DNA from 4 places in the Rhizobium sp. PAMB 3182 genome. Region 1 is predicted to be linked to each of the others. Evidence: predicted binding sites of a transcription regulator. Region 1 holds the regulator's gene; each other region holds the start of a gene.
What was found. Region 1 encodes LexA, which represses DNA repair genes until DNA is damaged. Its sites were predicted from a motif close to TGTTCNNNNTGTGTTCNG; they were not measured.
Positions count from the first base shown of each region.

Region 2: the regulator LexA is predicted to act here: its motif matches at 2,006-2,023, upstream of ACU5AZ_RS19755 (DUF5680 domain-containing protein).
Region 3: the regulator LexA is predicted to act here: its motif matches at 1,774-1,791, upstream of ACU5AZ_RS18380 (ATP-dependent helicase).
Region 4: the regulator LexA is predicted to act here: its motif matches at 1,690-1,707, upstream of ACU5AZ_RS06175 (glycosyl transferase).

Region 1 is NZ_CM128607.1:251,099-254,836, reverse strand. Features, by position in the region: gene ACU5AZ_RS01365 (ComEC/Rec2 family competence protein) at 1-2,087, shown strand, start outside; gene lexA (transcriptional repressor LexA) at 2,081-2,791, opposite strand; gene ACU5AZ_RS01355 (ArnT family glycosyltransferase) at 2,940-3,738, opposite strand, start outside.
Region 2 is NZ_CM128607.1:4,126,401-4,130,138, reverse strand. Features, by position in the region: gene ACU5AZ_RS19760 (aminotransferase-like domain-containing protein) at 111-1,532, shown strand; gene ACU5AZ_RS19755 (DUF5680 domain-containing protein) at 1,540-1,989, opposite strand; gene purL (phosphoribosylformylglycinamidine synthase subunit PurL) at 2,214-3,738, shown strand, end outside.
Region 3 is NZ_CM128607.1:3,839,897-3,843,634, reverse strand. Features, by position in the region: gene ACU5AZ_RS18390 (efflux RND transporter permease subunit) at 1-363, opposite strand, end outside; gene ACU5AZ_RS18385 (efflux RND transporter periplasmic adaptor subunit) at 364-1,578, opposite strand; gene ACU5AZ_RS18380 (ATP-dependent helicase) at 1,833-3,738, shown strand, end outside.
Region 4 is NZ_CM128607.1:1,216,247-1,219,984, reverse strand. Features, by position in the region: gene ACU5AZ_RS06185 (ribonuclease HII) at 1-287, opposite strand, end outside; gene ACU5AZ_RS06180 (PA0069 family radical SAM protein) at 466-1,623, opposite strand; gene ACU5AZ_RS06175 (glycosyl transferase) at 1,760-2,284, shown strand; gene moaB (molybdenum cofactor biosynthesis protein B) at 2,306-2,848, opposite strand; gene ACU5AZ_RS06165 (4-(cytidine 5'-diphospho)-2-C-methyl-D-erythritol kinase) at 2,845-3,738, opposite strand, start outside.

The DNA.
Region 1 (3,738 bases):
AGACATGGCGGACCGGGACTGTCGTGCTGGACACGCCGATCGTCACCCGGATCACCGGACGTATCGAGAGCCGCGAGATCGACGACAATGGCGGCTGGCGCTATCTGATCAATGTGTCGGCGACCAGCGAGCCGGCCCTCCGACGTCCGCCTGAGAGGGTGGCCGTGCTGGCGCGAAACGACCATGAGCCATTGCTGCCCGGCGAAATGATCAGCGGCAAGGCGCGGCTCTCGCCGCCCTCCGGTCCGGCCCTGCCTGGCGGCTATGACTTCGCGTTCTTCTCCTACTACCAGGGGATCGGTGCGGTCGGTTTCTTCTACGGTTCTCCCGAAGAAGTGGCTGTGGGGCAGCGTGCATCCCTTCTTGACCGCGCCCGGCTTGCGATCGAGATGCTGCGCGACACGATTTCCGCCCGGATTCGAGCGACGCTTGCTGGCGACACCGGGGCGTTTGCCTCGGCCATCGTCACCGGCCAGAGACGTGCGCTGTCGGATGAGACGGCGGAAGCCTTGCGCATGTCGGGATTGGCGCATGTGATCGCCATTTCCGGCTTGCACATGGCGCTCGCAGCCGGCCTCTTCTTTGCCGGCCTGCGCACGGCGCTCGCCCTGTTCCCGGCCCTCGTGCAACGCTTCTCGGTCAAGAAGTGGGCCGCAGCCGCTGCCCTGGCCGGGGCATTCGGCTATCTGCTGATCTCCGGGCTGCAGGTATCAGCGATCCGCGCCTTCATCATGCTGGCATTGATGCTGGTCGCAGTCCTCATCGACCGGCCGGCGATCAGTCTCAGGAACGTCGCGCTCGCGGCGCTGATCATTCTCACCGTCACGCCGTCCGCCGTCATGGGGCCGAGCTTCCAGATGTCATTTGCCGCGACGGTGGCGCTTGTGGCGGGATACAGATGGTGGCGGATGCGCTCGGTGGACCGGAGCGCTCCGCGTCGCCGGTCCGGTATCATCGCCCTTGCCGCGAAAGCCGGCGGGTTTGCTTCGGCGCTGGCGCTCACATCGGCGATCGGCGGGACGGCAACGGCGGTCTTCGCGCTGGAGCATTTCTACCGCCTCGCACCCTATGGCTTTGCCGCCAATCTCATCGCCATGCCGGTCGTCACCTTCGTGGTCATGCCGGCCGGCTTGGTCTCCGTCCTCGCCATGCCGTTTGGGCTCGAGCATTGGCCGCTACGCCTCATGGGGGTTGGGTTGGACATCGTCATCGCGGTGGCCCGAGATGTCACCGGCTGGGACAGCGGCGTGTCATCCGGACGCCTGCCTCCCTACGCCTTCGAACTCTCAGTCGCCGGCTTTCTGCTCCTGGTCCTGTTGCGCAGTCGTCTCAGATATCTTGGCCTGCCGCTGATGGCCGCGGCGGTTGCGCTGATCGCGTACGGACCGACAAACTCGTCTCCTGCGCTGATTATCAGCGAGGACGGCAGGCTGGTGGCCCGCATTGCCGATGGACGGCTCGAGACCAACCGCAGTCGTCCGCCATCTTTCATCTTCGAACAATGGCAGCGGGCGCTCGCCATGCCGAAGGGTGAGGGGCCGGACATGGCGGATGGGGATCCGGTCCCGCCTGACCGGACAGGAGGAGGAGAAGGAGGAGAACCGCCACGGCTGCCGGCCTCCGTCTTGAATGCGGAGCGATTGGCCATGGAGACGGCCCTGAATGGAGAGATATCCCCCTTCCACTGCAGGAAGGCCGCCTGGTGCGCCGGTCAGGTTACGGCGTCGGGCGGAACCGCATTGCGGGTGGTGACGGTGGAAAAACCCGCCTATGCCGGACCCGCCTGCGACATCGCCGATGTGGTCATCGTGCCGTTCCGGCTCGGCTACGACACGTGCCGCTCGGGCGCGACATTGCTTACGGCGGAACGTCTGCGAAGAACCGGATCGATCGAACTCCATGCGGCGTTGGATGGCATCGGCTTTGAGGCCAGGACGGCAGTCGGCGCAATCGACCGCCCCTGGACCCGGCATCGATATTATGACTGGCGGGCAAATAGCTTCCTGGCCACGCAGGAAACAGCCACATGGCCGCTTGTTCCGCATCCGCGTGATACGGACGCAGCCAGGCGTGTCACCGGTCAGTGATAGCGGCGGATGAGGCCGACGAGCTTGCCTTGGACCTTCACCCGATCGGAGGCGAAGATACGCGTCTCATAGGCCGGGTTGGCGGCTTCGAGTGCAATCGACGCACCCTTGCGGCGGAAGCGCTTGAGCGTTGCTTCCTCGTCGTCGACCAAGGCCACGACGATCTCGCCCGGATTGGCGCTGCTGACATTCTTGATGATGACGGTATCGCCATCGAGGATGCCGGCCTCGATCATCGAGTCGCCCTTGACCTCCAGCGCATAGTGTTCGCCGGAGCCCAGCATTTCCATCGGCACGGACAGGCTGTGCGTGTTGTTCTGGATGGCGGAGATCGGCACACCGGCGGCGATGCGGCCCATGACCGGGACGCTGACGGTGTCGTTCGCAGGTTCCGGTGCCTTGGGCGCCGGGGCGAGCTTCGGCTTGCCGAGGCTGCCTTCGATGACGCTTGGCGAAAAGCCGCGCCGTGGCTGCAGGCTCGGCGAATAGGCTTCGGGAAGCTTGATGACCTCCAGCGCGCGCGCCCGGTTCGGCAGGCGGCGGATGAAGCCGCGCTCCTCGAGCGCCGTGATCAGCCGGTGAATGCCGGACTTGGACGCGAGATTGAGTGCATCCTTCATCTCGTCAAAGGATGGCGGAACGCCGGATTCCTTCATCCGCTCGTGAATGAAGAGAAGCAGTTCCTGTTGCTTTCGCGTCAGCATGAATCGGCACCTTCCAGAATCATGAAACAAATACAGAACGGACACTATATGTTCCCACTGTGTTCCGCAAGTGCCTAAAATATCGTGAAAGCGGGGGCCGGTGTCGCAGGAACTGCCGATTTTTCCTGCTGCGGGTCGGCTATGAGCGTTAGCGAGCCGGATCGACTGCGATGTAGGCGCGCTCGGCTTCCGCTGCGCGTGCCTCGGCGAGCGTGCCGGAGAGAACGGCCTTCATGAGGACGGCCGGATCGATCGAACGCCAGCCGCCACTGACCGCCGTCACGTCGTACCCGTCGGCGGCGAGCCGGTCGGCTTCCGTCTTCTCCAGCGTGATGACGGCCTTGAAGCGATCGCCGGCTTCGACGTCCGCAAGCTTTCGTCGCTGCAGGAAAGGTCGTTCGACGCCGCTGTGCAACCGTGCCTCGGAGGCGACGATGTCAGACCCCAGGAAGACGATGTCGTCGGCGGGCAGGTCGAGTTGGGCGACCTTGTCGGCGATCGGCTTTCCAAGGTCGGGCATGCCGAAGGCGGCGACGACGGGATAGATGGCAAGCAGGATCGCCATAGGCAGGGCGGAGAGCGCCAGAACCTTGGGCCGGAAGGCCTGGCGATTGGCGATGCGCCAGACGAGAAGCAGGCCGAGGGCAATGGCAACCACGATCGCAACCGTTACCTTGGCACTCAGCAGCTGCGCCGAGACGCCGTAGAGGATGGCGAAGGTGAGGGCCAGGCCGATCGCCGAGAATTTGAGAAACAGGCTTAGATAGCGTGATGTCGTCTCGCGATCGAAGGAGGCGAGGCCGACCGCCATCAGGATCGACAGAGCGGGAAGCGACGGAATGATGTAGCGGTGATCCGGCTTGAAGGCTGGCGCGAACATGGCGATGTTGAGCGCGATCCAGCCCGCGAGCAGCAGCGCCGATGCGCCGAGCTGCCGGAAGCCCGGT
Region 2 (3,738 bases), 300 kb from region 1:
GTACCCGTCTCATGATTGCACCTGTCTGCCTTTCTCTGTTAAAAAATGCTCTTGCATGACTGTCGTATACAATTGACTCACATTGGGTGACAATGTATAGAATTGTCACCATGACAACTTGGCTTCCCGATATATCCAAGGGCTCCGGCCCTCTATACGTCCGCCTCGCGGACCGGATCGAAGATGCGATCGTCGACGGCACCTTGCCGCCGGGGACGAAGCTTCCGCCCCAGCGGAACCTGGCATTCGACATAGGGGTGACAATAGGTACAATCGGTCGCGCCTACTCGCTGATCCACGAACGTGGACTGGTCAGCGGCGAGGTCGGCCGCGGCACCTATGTGCTGGATCAGACGGAAAGCGGTGAGGAAATCCAGCAGGCGACGCCGCCGGCGATGACATTGCAGGGCACACGCCCGGACGTCGCGCCCAGCGGTGCCTTGCGGTTCGACACGACTGCCGCACCCGACAGCGGCCAGGCCGCAACGATCGGGCGCCTGACAGGCGACATCATCCGTGATCATCCTGCCGAGATTGCCAGCTACACCCGCACCTTCCCGCGCCACTGGTTCGAAGCCGGTGCGCAATGGCTGACGCGCGGCGCCTTTGCGCCGGAAGCGGAAAACGTCGTGCCGACGCTCGGCGCCCATGCCGCCATCATGGCCCTGCTGACGGTCGCCACCTCGCCGGGCGACAAGATCGTCTTCGAGCACCTGACCTATTCGCAGATTGCCCGCAGCGCCACGCTGATCGGCCGCCGCACGGTGCTCGCCAATATCGACGAACACGGCATGATCCCGGAGGATTTCGAAAGCGTCTGCGCCCAGCAGCACCCGAAGATCGCCTTCCTGATGCCGGCGGCCCACAATCCGACCGCCGTCGTCATGCCGGCCGAACGCCGCAGGCAGATCGCCGAGATCGCCCGCAAGTACAATGTCTGGCTGATCGAGGACGACCTGTACGGCTCGCTCTGCCGGGACGAGACGCCGCGCCTCGTGGAATTCGCGCCGGAGCGCACCTTTCTGGTCGGCGGCCTGTCGAAATCGGTCGCCGCCGGCGTGCGCGGCGGCTGGGTCGCCTGCCCGCCGCATTACGCCCACCGGGTCCGCATCGCCCACAAGATGATCACCGGCGGCATGCCGTATCTGTTTGCCGAACTCTGCGCTCGCCTGGTGCTCTCGGGCGAGGCTGCGGATCTCAAAGCGACCAGCATCGCCAAGATCATGGATCGCCAGAAAATCCTCGAAACCAACTTCGCCGGCTTCGAATACACCGCCCTGCCCGGCCTGCCCTTCATCTGGCTGAAGCTGCCGGAGCCCTGGCTCTCCGGCACGTTCAAGAATGCCGCTTTCAACGAGGGCATCCTCGTCGACGACGAGGACGAATTCAAACCCGGCCGCTCCGAACGCGTCTGGCACCGCATCCGCATCGGCTTCTCCTCGGTCAAGGAGGACAGAGAAGTCGACCGCGGTTGCAAGCTGCTGCGCCAGATCCTGGAGAACGGCACGAGCAGCTACGACAGCTATTCGTGATCCGTCCTCAAGGACGGATCAGTCCGCCGTGGAAATCCAGCCGATAAACCTCCCGGTCCGCGCGGTAGATCCTCTCGACGCCCTGGAAACTCCGCGGCGTACCCGCGCTCCCATGTTCGTAGCGATATCCAAGATATTCGCTCTTGAATTCACCGAGGAACCGGCCCTCGTTGTAAAGAGCCGCCCGCGCCTGCTTCACGATTGATCCCGCCTTCTCGGCGTTGATCGCATCATCGTCGGATATGCGGCCGTAGTAGTTCATCGCCCAAACCGGCACGCCGTCGGTCCAGACGGTTTCCTGGCCCAGAAAGTCCGTGCCGCCGAAGTAGCTGTCGAGATAGCTCCAGTGTCCCCTCCGATAGCCTATGTCATGCGACGCCGCTCGCGATGAAGCTCCAGGCTTGCCGCCCCCGACATAGGCAGCGGCCTTCGCCTCGACAATGAATTCTTCCAGCATGCTTGAATCTCCAAATAAGAACATAAAGCGAACATTTCATCGTAAATCGATGTCGTCAAGCGATGAAGGAATGCGTCCACATCCCGATAGCCACGTTTCTTGCGTATCTCCGGAAAAACACGGGATTCGCCTGTTATTCTCGGCATTTTCCTGTCGCACTCGCCCGTGACATGGGATAAAGAGACGGCAAACCTCTCCCATCGCGCACGGACACGTCTGGACACATGACCATCTCGAATACCATCGCCATCACCCCGGAGCTCATCGCCGCCCATGGCCTGAAGCCGGATGAATACGATCGCATTCTGGAACTGATCGGCCGCGAACCGACCTTCACCGAACTCGGCATCTTCTCCGCCATGTGGAACGAGCACTGCTCCTACAAGTCTTCCAAGAAGTGGCTGCGCACCCTGCCGACCACCGGCCCGCGCGTCATCCAGGGCCCCGGCGAAAACGCCGGCGTCGTCGACATCGATGACGGCGATTGCGTCGTCTTCAAGATGGAAAGCCACAACCATCCGTCCTACATCGAACCCTATCAGGGTGCAGCGACCGGCGTTGGCGGCATCCTGCGCGACGTCTTCACCATGGGCGCCCGTCCGGTCGCCGCCATGAACGCGCTGCGCTTCGGCGAGCCGGATCATCCGAAGACCCGTCACCTGGTCTCCGGCGTCGTTTCCGGCGTCGGTGGCTACGGCAATTCCTTCGGCGTTCCGACGGTTGGCGGGGAAGTCGAATTTGACGCCCGTTACAACGGCAACATCCTCGTCAACGCCTTTGCCGCCGGTCTCGCAAAGTCCGACGCGATCTTCTACTCGAAGGCCGAAGGCGTCGGCCTCCCCGTCGTCTATCTCGGTGCCAAGACCGGCCGTGACGGCGTCGGCGGCGCCACCATGGCCTCGGCCGAATTCGACGAGACGATCGAGGAGAAGCGCCCGACCGTCCAGGTCGGCGACCCCTTCACCGAGAAGTGCCTGCTGGAAGCCTGCCTCGAACTGATGCAGACCGGCGCCGTGATCGCCATCCAGGACATGGGTGCTGCGGGCCTCACCTGTTCGGCGGTCGAAATGGGCGCCAAGGGCGACCTCGGCATCGAGCTCAACCTCGACCAGGTGCCGGTCCGCGAAGAGCAGATGACGGCTTATGAAATGATGCTGTCGGAAAGCCAGGAGCGCATGCTCATGGTGCTGAGCCCCGAGAAGGAAGAGGAAGCCAAGGCGATCTTCGTCAAATGGGGCCTCGACTTCGCCATCGTCGGCAAGACCACGGACGACCTGCGCTTCCGTGTGCTGCACCAGGGCGAGGAAGTCGCCAACCTGCCGATCAAGGAACTGGGCGACGAAGCACCCGAATACGACCGCCCGTGGCGCGAGCCGACCGTTCCGGCGGTCCTCCCGGCCAATCTCGTTGCCGAACCCGAAGATTACAACCAAGCACTGCTGACGCTGGTGGGCTCGCCCAACCAGTCGAGCCGACGCTGGGTCTACGAACAGTACGACACGCTGATCCAGGGCAACTCGCTGCAGCTGCCGGGCGGCGACGCCGGCGTCATCCGCGTCGACGGCCATCCGACCAAGGCACTCGCCTTCTCCTCGGACGTGACCCCGCGCTATGTCGAGGCCAACCCGTATGAAGGCGGCAAGCAGGCCGTCGCCGAGTGCTGGCGCAACATCACCGCCACTGGCGCCGAGCCGCTGGCTGCGACCGACAACCTCAACTTCGGCAATCCCGAAAAGCCGGAAATCATGG
Region 3 (3,738 bases), 590 kb from region 1:
CGCATCGCGCACATCCATCGAGGCGACGTTGAGATCGGTTGCGTCGGTGAATTCCAGCGTCACACGGCTCGAGCCGAAGGACGAAGTCGAGGACATCGACTTCAACCCCGAAACGCGCGCGACCGCGCCTTCGATGACCTGCGTGATCTCGCGGTCAACCGTTTCCGGCGACGCTCCGGTGAAGCTGGTGCGCACGGTGATGACCGGCTGATCGACATCCGGCAGTTCGCGCACTTCGACGCCGAAATAGGCGGCAAGACCCGCAACGACGATCAGCGCGTTGAAGACCAGCGCCAGGATCGGCCGGCGCACGAAGAGCGCGGTAGAACCATGTTCGGTTGTAGGAGTTTCCTCTGCCGCCATTTACGCACCCCGCTCGCTGCCGGATGCCTTCACCTCGGCCTCGGGCACAGCCTTGCCACTCTCGTCTTTTGGCTTCTCGACATCCGCAGCACCGGCAACCTCCACCTCGGCGCCTTCGCGCAGCCGCTGCAGGCCGGCGGTAACGATGCTGTCACCCTTGGCGATATCGCCCTTGACCAGCACCACGTCCGGATTGCGCTGGATGATGGCGACGCGAACCTTCTCGACCTTGCCGTCCGTCACCCGCCAGACATAAGACCCGTCCGAATCCCACTGCACGGCGAGCGGATCGACGGACGGATAATTGTCGCCGCCGAATTTCATCAACACTGTGAATGCCATGCCGGCGCGCAGCTTGTCGTCCGTGTTGGGAATGCGGGCCCGAACCTTGAAGGTGCGGCTCGCCTCATCGATACGGTTGTCGACGGCTTCAATCTCGCCGGAAAACACCTCGCCGGGCCGCGCCACCGCCGTCGCCTGAACCGGCTGTCCGGCTTCCATCCCGGCGGCAAACCGCTCGGGCGCCCAGAAGTCGACAAGCAGCTCGGACCGGTTGTCGACGGTTACGATCGCGGTCGAGGTCGTCACGTAGTCGCCGACGCTGACCGGAATGATGCCGGCGACGCCATCGATCGGCGAGACGATATCCCGCCGCTTCAGCGTCAGCTCAGCATTGTCGAGGGCGAGCTTCGCCGACTTGGCGTCGATCTCGGATTCCACCAGGCTGACGCGCGAAACGGTCGACTTCGCATTCTTGTAGATCGACAGCTTCTCTTCCGCGCTTTCCAGCGCCACCTGCGCCTGGTCGCGGGCGATCACCTGTTCCTCGCGGTCAAGGCTGGCGATCACCTCGCCCTTCTTCACCCGGTCGCCCGAGCGGATATTGACCGCGGCGATATTGCCGGAGGCCTGCGGCGCGATGACGACGGACTCGATCGCCTCGCCATTGCCGATGGCCGTCAGCTGATCGTTGACGACCCCCTCTCCGGCCGGCGCGGTGACGACGACGGTAGGACCGCTGCGAAATCCGCCGCGGCCACGACCTTCGCCCGCTCCGGGCGCGCTTTCACTCTTCGGGGCGATGGCGGCAACCACCTCCTGCGACAGGCCCATCTTCTGCAACAGGGCACCGGCTCCGGGTACAAACGTCACCCACACATAAAGACCGGCACACAGAACGATCAGGCTCAAAACCAGCTGTTTCCACAGACGCATCAATTTCTCCGGGGGGTGGCAGAGTTCTGCATGCGACCTTTGGTTCCGCCCCTGGTCGCCCGCTCTGCTCACGGTTCGTCAGGCTGCATTATGATTTAATCCTAAAATGCGACAAGCGAAACAAGATTACAATTTGGTCATGTTCGATCACAGTTGCGTTTGATTTAGCGGCAAACCCCATCAATTCATGGGGTAAGTGCGCCTTTTGTTCTCTTTCTTTTGCCTTTTGGAACCGAATCACTACATTGAGCCGCATGATCGGTGGTTATGACGACATTCCCTTTTTCGACGAGGAACCCGAACCTAGGACGCCCGCCGCCCCCGCGCCGTCGGCCGGAGGCATCGCCGCCCGCGCCATGGCCGCACGTGGCCAGAAGCGCGCCCCGGATTATCTCTCGGGCCTGAACCCGGAACAGCGCGAAGCGGTGGAGACGACGGAGGGCCCGGTGCTGGTGCTGGCCGGCGCCGGCACGGGCAAGACCCGCGTCCTGACCACCCGCATCGCCCATATTCTCTCGACCGGCCACGCCTTCCCCTCGCAGATCCTCGCCGTCACCTTCACCAACAAGGCCGCGCGCGAGATGAAGGAGCGCATCGGCCTGTTGCTCGGCGATGCCGTCGAAGGCATGCCATGGCTCGGCACCTTCCACTCGATCGGCGTCAAGCTGTTGCGCCGCCATGCCGAGGTCGTCGGGCTGAGGTCCGACTTCACCATACTCGACACCGACGACGTCATCCGGCTGATCAAGCAGATCATCCAGGCCGAAGAGCTGGACGACAAGCGCTGGCCGGCCAAGCAGTTCGCCGGCATGATCGACAACTGGAAGAACAAGGGGCTGACGCCGGAGCAGATACCGGAAGGCGACGCCCGCGCCTTTGCGAACGGCAAGGGCCGCGAACTCTACAGGGCCTATCAGGCTCGGCTGAAGACGCTAAACGCCTGCGATTTCGGCGACCTCCTCCTGCATCCGATCCATATCTTCCGCAGCGAGCCCGGCATCCTCAAGGATTACCACCGCCGCTTCAAATACATCCTCGTCGACGAGTATCAGGACACCAACACCGCCCAGTACATGTGGCTGCGGCTCCTGGCCCAGCGGCCGAAGGGCGAGCCGATCAATGTCTGCTGCGTCGGCGACGACGACCAGTCGATCTATGGCTGGCGCGGCGCGGAGGTCGACAACATCCTGCGCTTCGAGAAGGATTTTCCGGGCGCCAAGGTCATCCGGCTGGAGCGCAATTACCGCTCGACCGAGCACATCCTCGGCGCCGCCGGCCACCTGATCGCCCACAATGAGGGCCGCCTCGGCAAGACGCTGTTTACCGACCGCACCGACCCGGACGACGACAAGGTACAGGTCCACAATGCCTGGGATTCGGAGGAAGAGGCCCGCGCCATCGGCGAGGAAATCGAGCAGCTCCAGCGCGAGAAACACAATCTCAACGACATGGCGATCCTGGTGCGCGCCTCCTTCCAGATGCGCGAATTCGAAGACCGCTTCGTCACGCTGGGCCTCAACTACCGCGTCATCGGCGGCCCGCGCTTCTACGAGCGCCTCGAGATCCGCGACGCCATGGCCTATTTCCGCCTCGTCTGCCAGCCGGCCGACGACCTCGCCTTCGAGCGCATCATCAACACGCCGAAGCGCGGCCTTGGCGACGCGAGCGTCCGCCAGTTGCACGATTACGCCCGCGCCCGCGACATTCCCATGCTCGCCGCCGCGGCGGAAGTGATCGAGACCGACGAGTTCAAGCCGAAGCCGCGCAAGGCGCTGTTCGACGTCGTGACCGATTTCCGCCGCTGGCAGTCGCTGCTGGAAAACACGCCGCACACCGAGCTCGCCGAACAGATCCTCGACGAAAGCGGCTATACCGCCATGTGGCAGGCCGACAAATCGGCAGAAGCGCCGGGGCGACTGGAAAACCTGAAGGAACTGATCCGCTCGATGGAGGGGTTCGAGTCGCTGCGCGGCTTCCTCGAACACGTCTCGCTGGTCATGGATGTCGAGCAGAACGAAAACCTAGACGCCGTCTCGATTATGACGCTGCATTCCGCCAAGGGACTGGAATTCGAGACCGTCTTCCTGCCCGGCTGGGAGGAAGGCCTGTTCCCGCACCAGCGCTCGCTCGACGAAAGCGGCCGCGCCGGACTGGAGGAAG
Region 4 (3,738 bases), 970 kb from region 1:
GAAGAGGCAATGCCGACGGAAAGCGCCGAGGTCAGGATCTCCTCGAACAGGGCCTCGCGTCTGGCAGCCGACAGCTTCTTGGAATCGTTGAGGCCGAGCGGGATATTGTCCGGGTCGAGGATCACAGCCGCGGCCACCACGGGACCGGCGAGCGGCCCTCGGCCGGCTTCGTCGGCGCCGGCGACAGGCCAGTAGCCGGCCTTCTTCTTGCGCGTCTCGATATCGAAGTCGGGACCAATGGCCGGCGGGAAAAGGTCAGGAGAATCGGGCGGCGTGCGGCGTTTCATACGCGGACGTTTGCACGCCGCCTCGATTTCCTGCAAGCCCCCGGATCGGGCTGGAAGTCATATCGCAGCCCGAGGGAGCGTCCCCGCACAAGGGCGGGTGGAACGGGAACGCATCCTGGCGGCATCCGGGGGCTATCCGGGAGGAGAGGCAGGCGGAACCTCCCGGAAAGCTTTATGTCTAGAGCAGCGACAACTGCACACCGCCGCCGTCCGGCGGCACGAACAGGTCGTCGCGCAGTGGCATCTGCCGGCGGGCGAGACCCAGCCGCTTGGTCGCCAGTTCGAAGCGCCGGCTGATCTGCCAGGCATAGGGACCGGCGCCCTTCATGCGCTTGCCGAACTCGGCGTCGTAGTCCTTGCCGCCGCGCATGGAGCGCACCAGCGACATGACGTGACGGTAGCGGTCCGGGTAATGCTGCAGCAGCCAGTCGCGGAAGAGGGGGCTGACTTCCAGCGGCAGGCGCAGCAGCACGTAGCCGGCCTCGCACGCGCCCGCTGCCTTGCCGGAATCGAGCAGCCGCTCGATCTCGTGGTCGTTGAGCGCGGGAATGATCGGCGCCGTCAGGATGCCCGTCGGAATGCCGGCATCCGAAAGCGCCTTGATCGTCTCCAGCCGCTTGGCCGGCGTCGCTGCCCGTGGTTCCATTGCCCGCGCCAGCTTCCTGTCGAGCGTCGTCACGGAGATCGTCACCTTGGCGAGGCCCTTCTCGGCGAGCTTCGACAAGAGGTCGATGTCGCGCATCACCATCGCCGACTTGGTGACGATGCCGACGGGATGGCTGGCGGCCAGCAGCACTTCGAGGATCTGGCGCATGATCCGCCATTCCTTCTCCACCGGCTGATAGGGGTCGGTATTGGTGCCGATGGCGATCGCCCGTGGACGGTAGCCGGGCTTGGAAATCTCCCGCTCCAGAAGCTTTGCGGCATCCGGCTTGGCAAACAGCTTGGACTCGAATTCCAGCCCCGGTGAAAGCCCCATGAAGGCATGCGTCGGCCGGGCGAAGCAATAGATGCAGCCGTGCTCGCAACCGCGATAGGGGTTGATCGAACGGTCGAAGGGAATGTCGGGGGATTCGTTGCGGGTGATGATCGAGCGCGGCTTTTCAACCTGCACATCGGTCTTGAAGACGGGCAGGTCTTCCAGCGTGCTCCAGCCGTCGTCGAAGCTGACGGTCTCATGCTTCTCGAAGCGGCCGCCGGGGTTTAGCCCCGCACCGCGTCCCTTGCGGCGATCGATGTCGATCCGCAGGCCGGATGTCTTGATCAGCGAATTGGCAATATCAGCCGTATTGGCAGGCGCAAAAGCGTCCTGCCCCGAATGGTTCAAGCTTGCCATTGGGACTTCTCCGTTAAGGGAATCTGCTTGTTCCCTCGTCTCTGTTCTAATTCGTAACGAGGAAATGAGAACAAAGCAAGTACAGAACTTTATTTTTTTGTGGCATTCGGTTGTGCGGCGCGATAATCATAACCCCATGTTGACAGTCATCATGGAATGCCAGGATCAGGAACCGGAATTGGCGCAGACCCTGTCAGTGCTGGTCGCCGGAGCTGTTGAAGGGTTGGTCAGCGACGTCGTGGTGCTCGACCGTGGGTCGCAGGACGGATCTGCCCGGGTGGCCGAGGCGGCAGGTTGCCGCTATCACGAAGACTGGGATCTGGGTGAGGTGGTCAGCAAGGCGCGGGGCGAGTGGATACTCCTGCTCGAACCGGGTGCGCGGCCGCAGACCGGCTGGGTCGAGGAACTGCTCGAATACCTGTCGCTGAACAAGCTGCCGGCCCGCTTCTCACCCTCGCGCAATTACCGCCTGCCGTTCCTCAAGCGCTTTCGCCGCGGCCGCAAGCCGCTGGAATACGGGTTCCTCATTCCAAAGCGCCAGGCGCTCGATCTCGTCCGGTCCGGCAAGCATCTGGCCGAGGTCGCCGCCAGCAGCAAGGCGAAGACGCTGAGCAGCGAAGTCATCCCGTCATGGGTGGCCAGGGCTGCCCGGGCGGCCTGACCGTTCGCCATGAGTTGTGCGTCAGCTACGGCGCAGGTGTTCGTCGAGGCGCGGCATGATTTCCACAAAATTGCAGGGCATGTGGCGGTAGTCGAGCTGCGCCTTCAGAATGCCGTCCCAGGCGTCCTTGCAGGCGCCGGGCGAGCCCGGCAGCACGAAGATGAAGGTGGCGTTCGCCACCCCGCCCGTCGCCCGCGACTGGATCGTCGACGTGCCGATCTTGTCGAAGGAGATGCGATGGAAGACCTCCGAGAAACCGTCCATGCGTTTTTCGAACAGGGGCTCCAGCGCTTCCGGCGTCACGTCGCGGCCGGTAAAGCCCGTACCGCCTGTGGTGATCACCACGTCGATGTCTGCAGACAGCGTCCAGGCTTCTACCTGCGCGCGAATGCGGTCCTTGTCGTCGGGCACGATCGCCCGGTCGATGAGCCGGTGTCCGGCCTCAGCGATCCGCGCCACCAGGGTGTCGCCGGAGCGGTCATCGGCAAGCGTTCGCGTGTCCGATACCGTCAGCACGGCGATGCCAACGGGAATGAAGGGGCGTTCGGTTTGCGTCGTGCTCATGTCCGGTCTTCCGTTGTCTGCGTTGCCTCAACATACCATTCTGGCCGCGCTTGCCGAAGGGCGTCTGCTGCCTGCTGTGCCGCCTGCTGATCGGTGTAGAGCCCGAAGCAGGTCGCGCCGGAGCCGGACATGCGCGCAAGCAGCGCACCGCCTTCAGTCAGCATCGCGATCACGTTCGCGATCTCCGGCAGAACCTCTTCGGCCGGCGGCTGCAGGTCATTGCGGCAGGCCGCGAGATAGTCGATCCACGCCTTCGCGTCTGCGGGGCCCGCGCTCGGCAACGTCGGCAGTGGCGGATTGTTCTTTTCCGTCAGACGCCGGAAGATGGCCGGCGTCGACACTTCCTTCAGCGGATTGACGAGGACGAGATGAAACGTGGGAAAGTCCCGGAGCGTCTCGATCTCCTCGCCGATCCCGCGCGCCACCAGCGGACGGCCGGAAAGGCACATCGGCACGTCGGCGCCAAGTGAGAGCGCCAGTTGCGAAAGGCGTGCCGGGTCCACGGCGTCGGCGCTCCAGAACCGCATGAGCCCGCGGATCGCGGCCGCCGCATCCGCCGAGCCGCCGCCGATTCCGGAGGCGACCGGCAGGTTCTTTTCCAGATGGATGGCAACAGGCTTCGTCGTCGTGCCGTGGTCCGCCAGCAATGCCCGCAGCCGGTCGCGGGCCCGCGTCACCAAGTTGCCGTCATTCTCGTCCGGCGGGGGCAGGGAGGCGGCAAACGGACCGGACAGCGTCAGGCTGTCCGCAGCTGAGGCGGTGAAGGTAAGCCGGTCTCCTGCCTCGGCAAAGACCACCAGGCTTTCCAGGAGGTGGTAGCCGTCAGGGCGCTGGCCGGTCACATGCAGGGCAAGGTTCAGTTTCGCCCGCGCGTGTTCGACGAGCGGTTC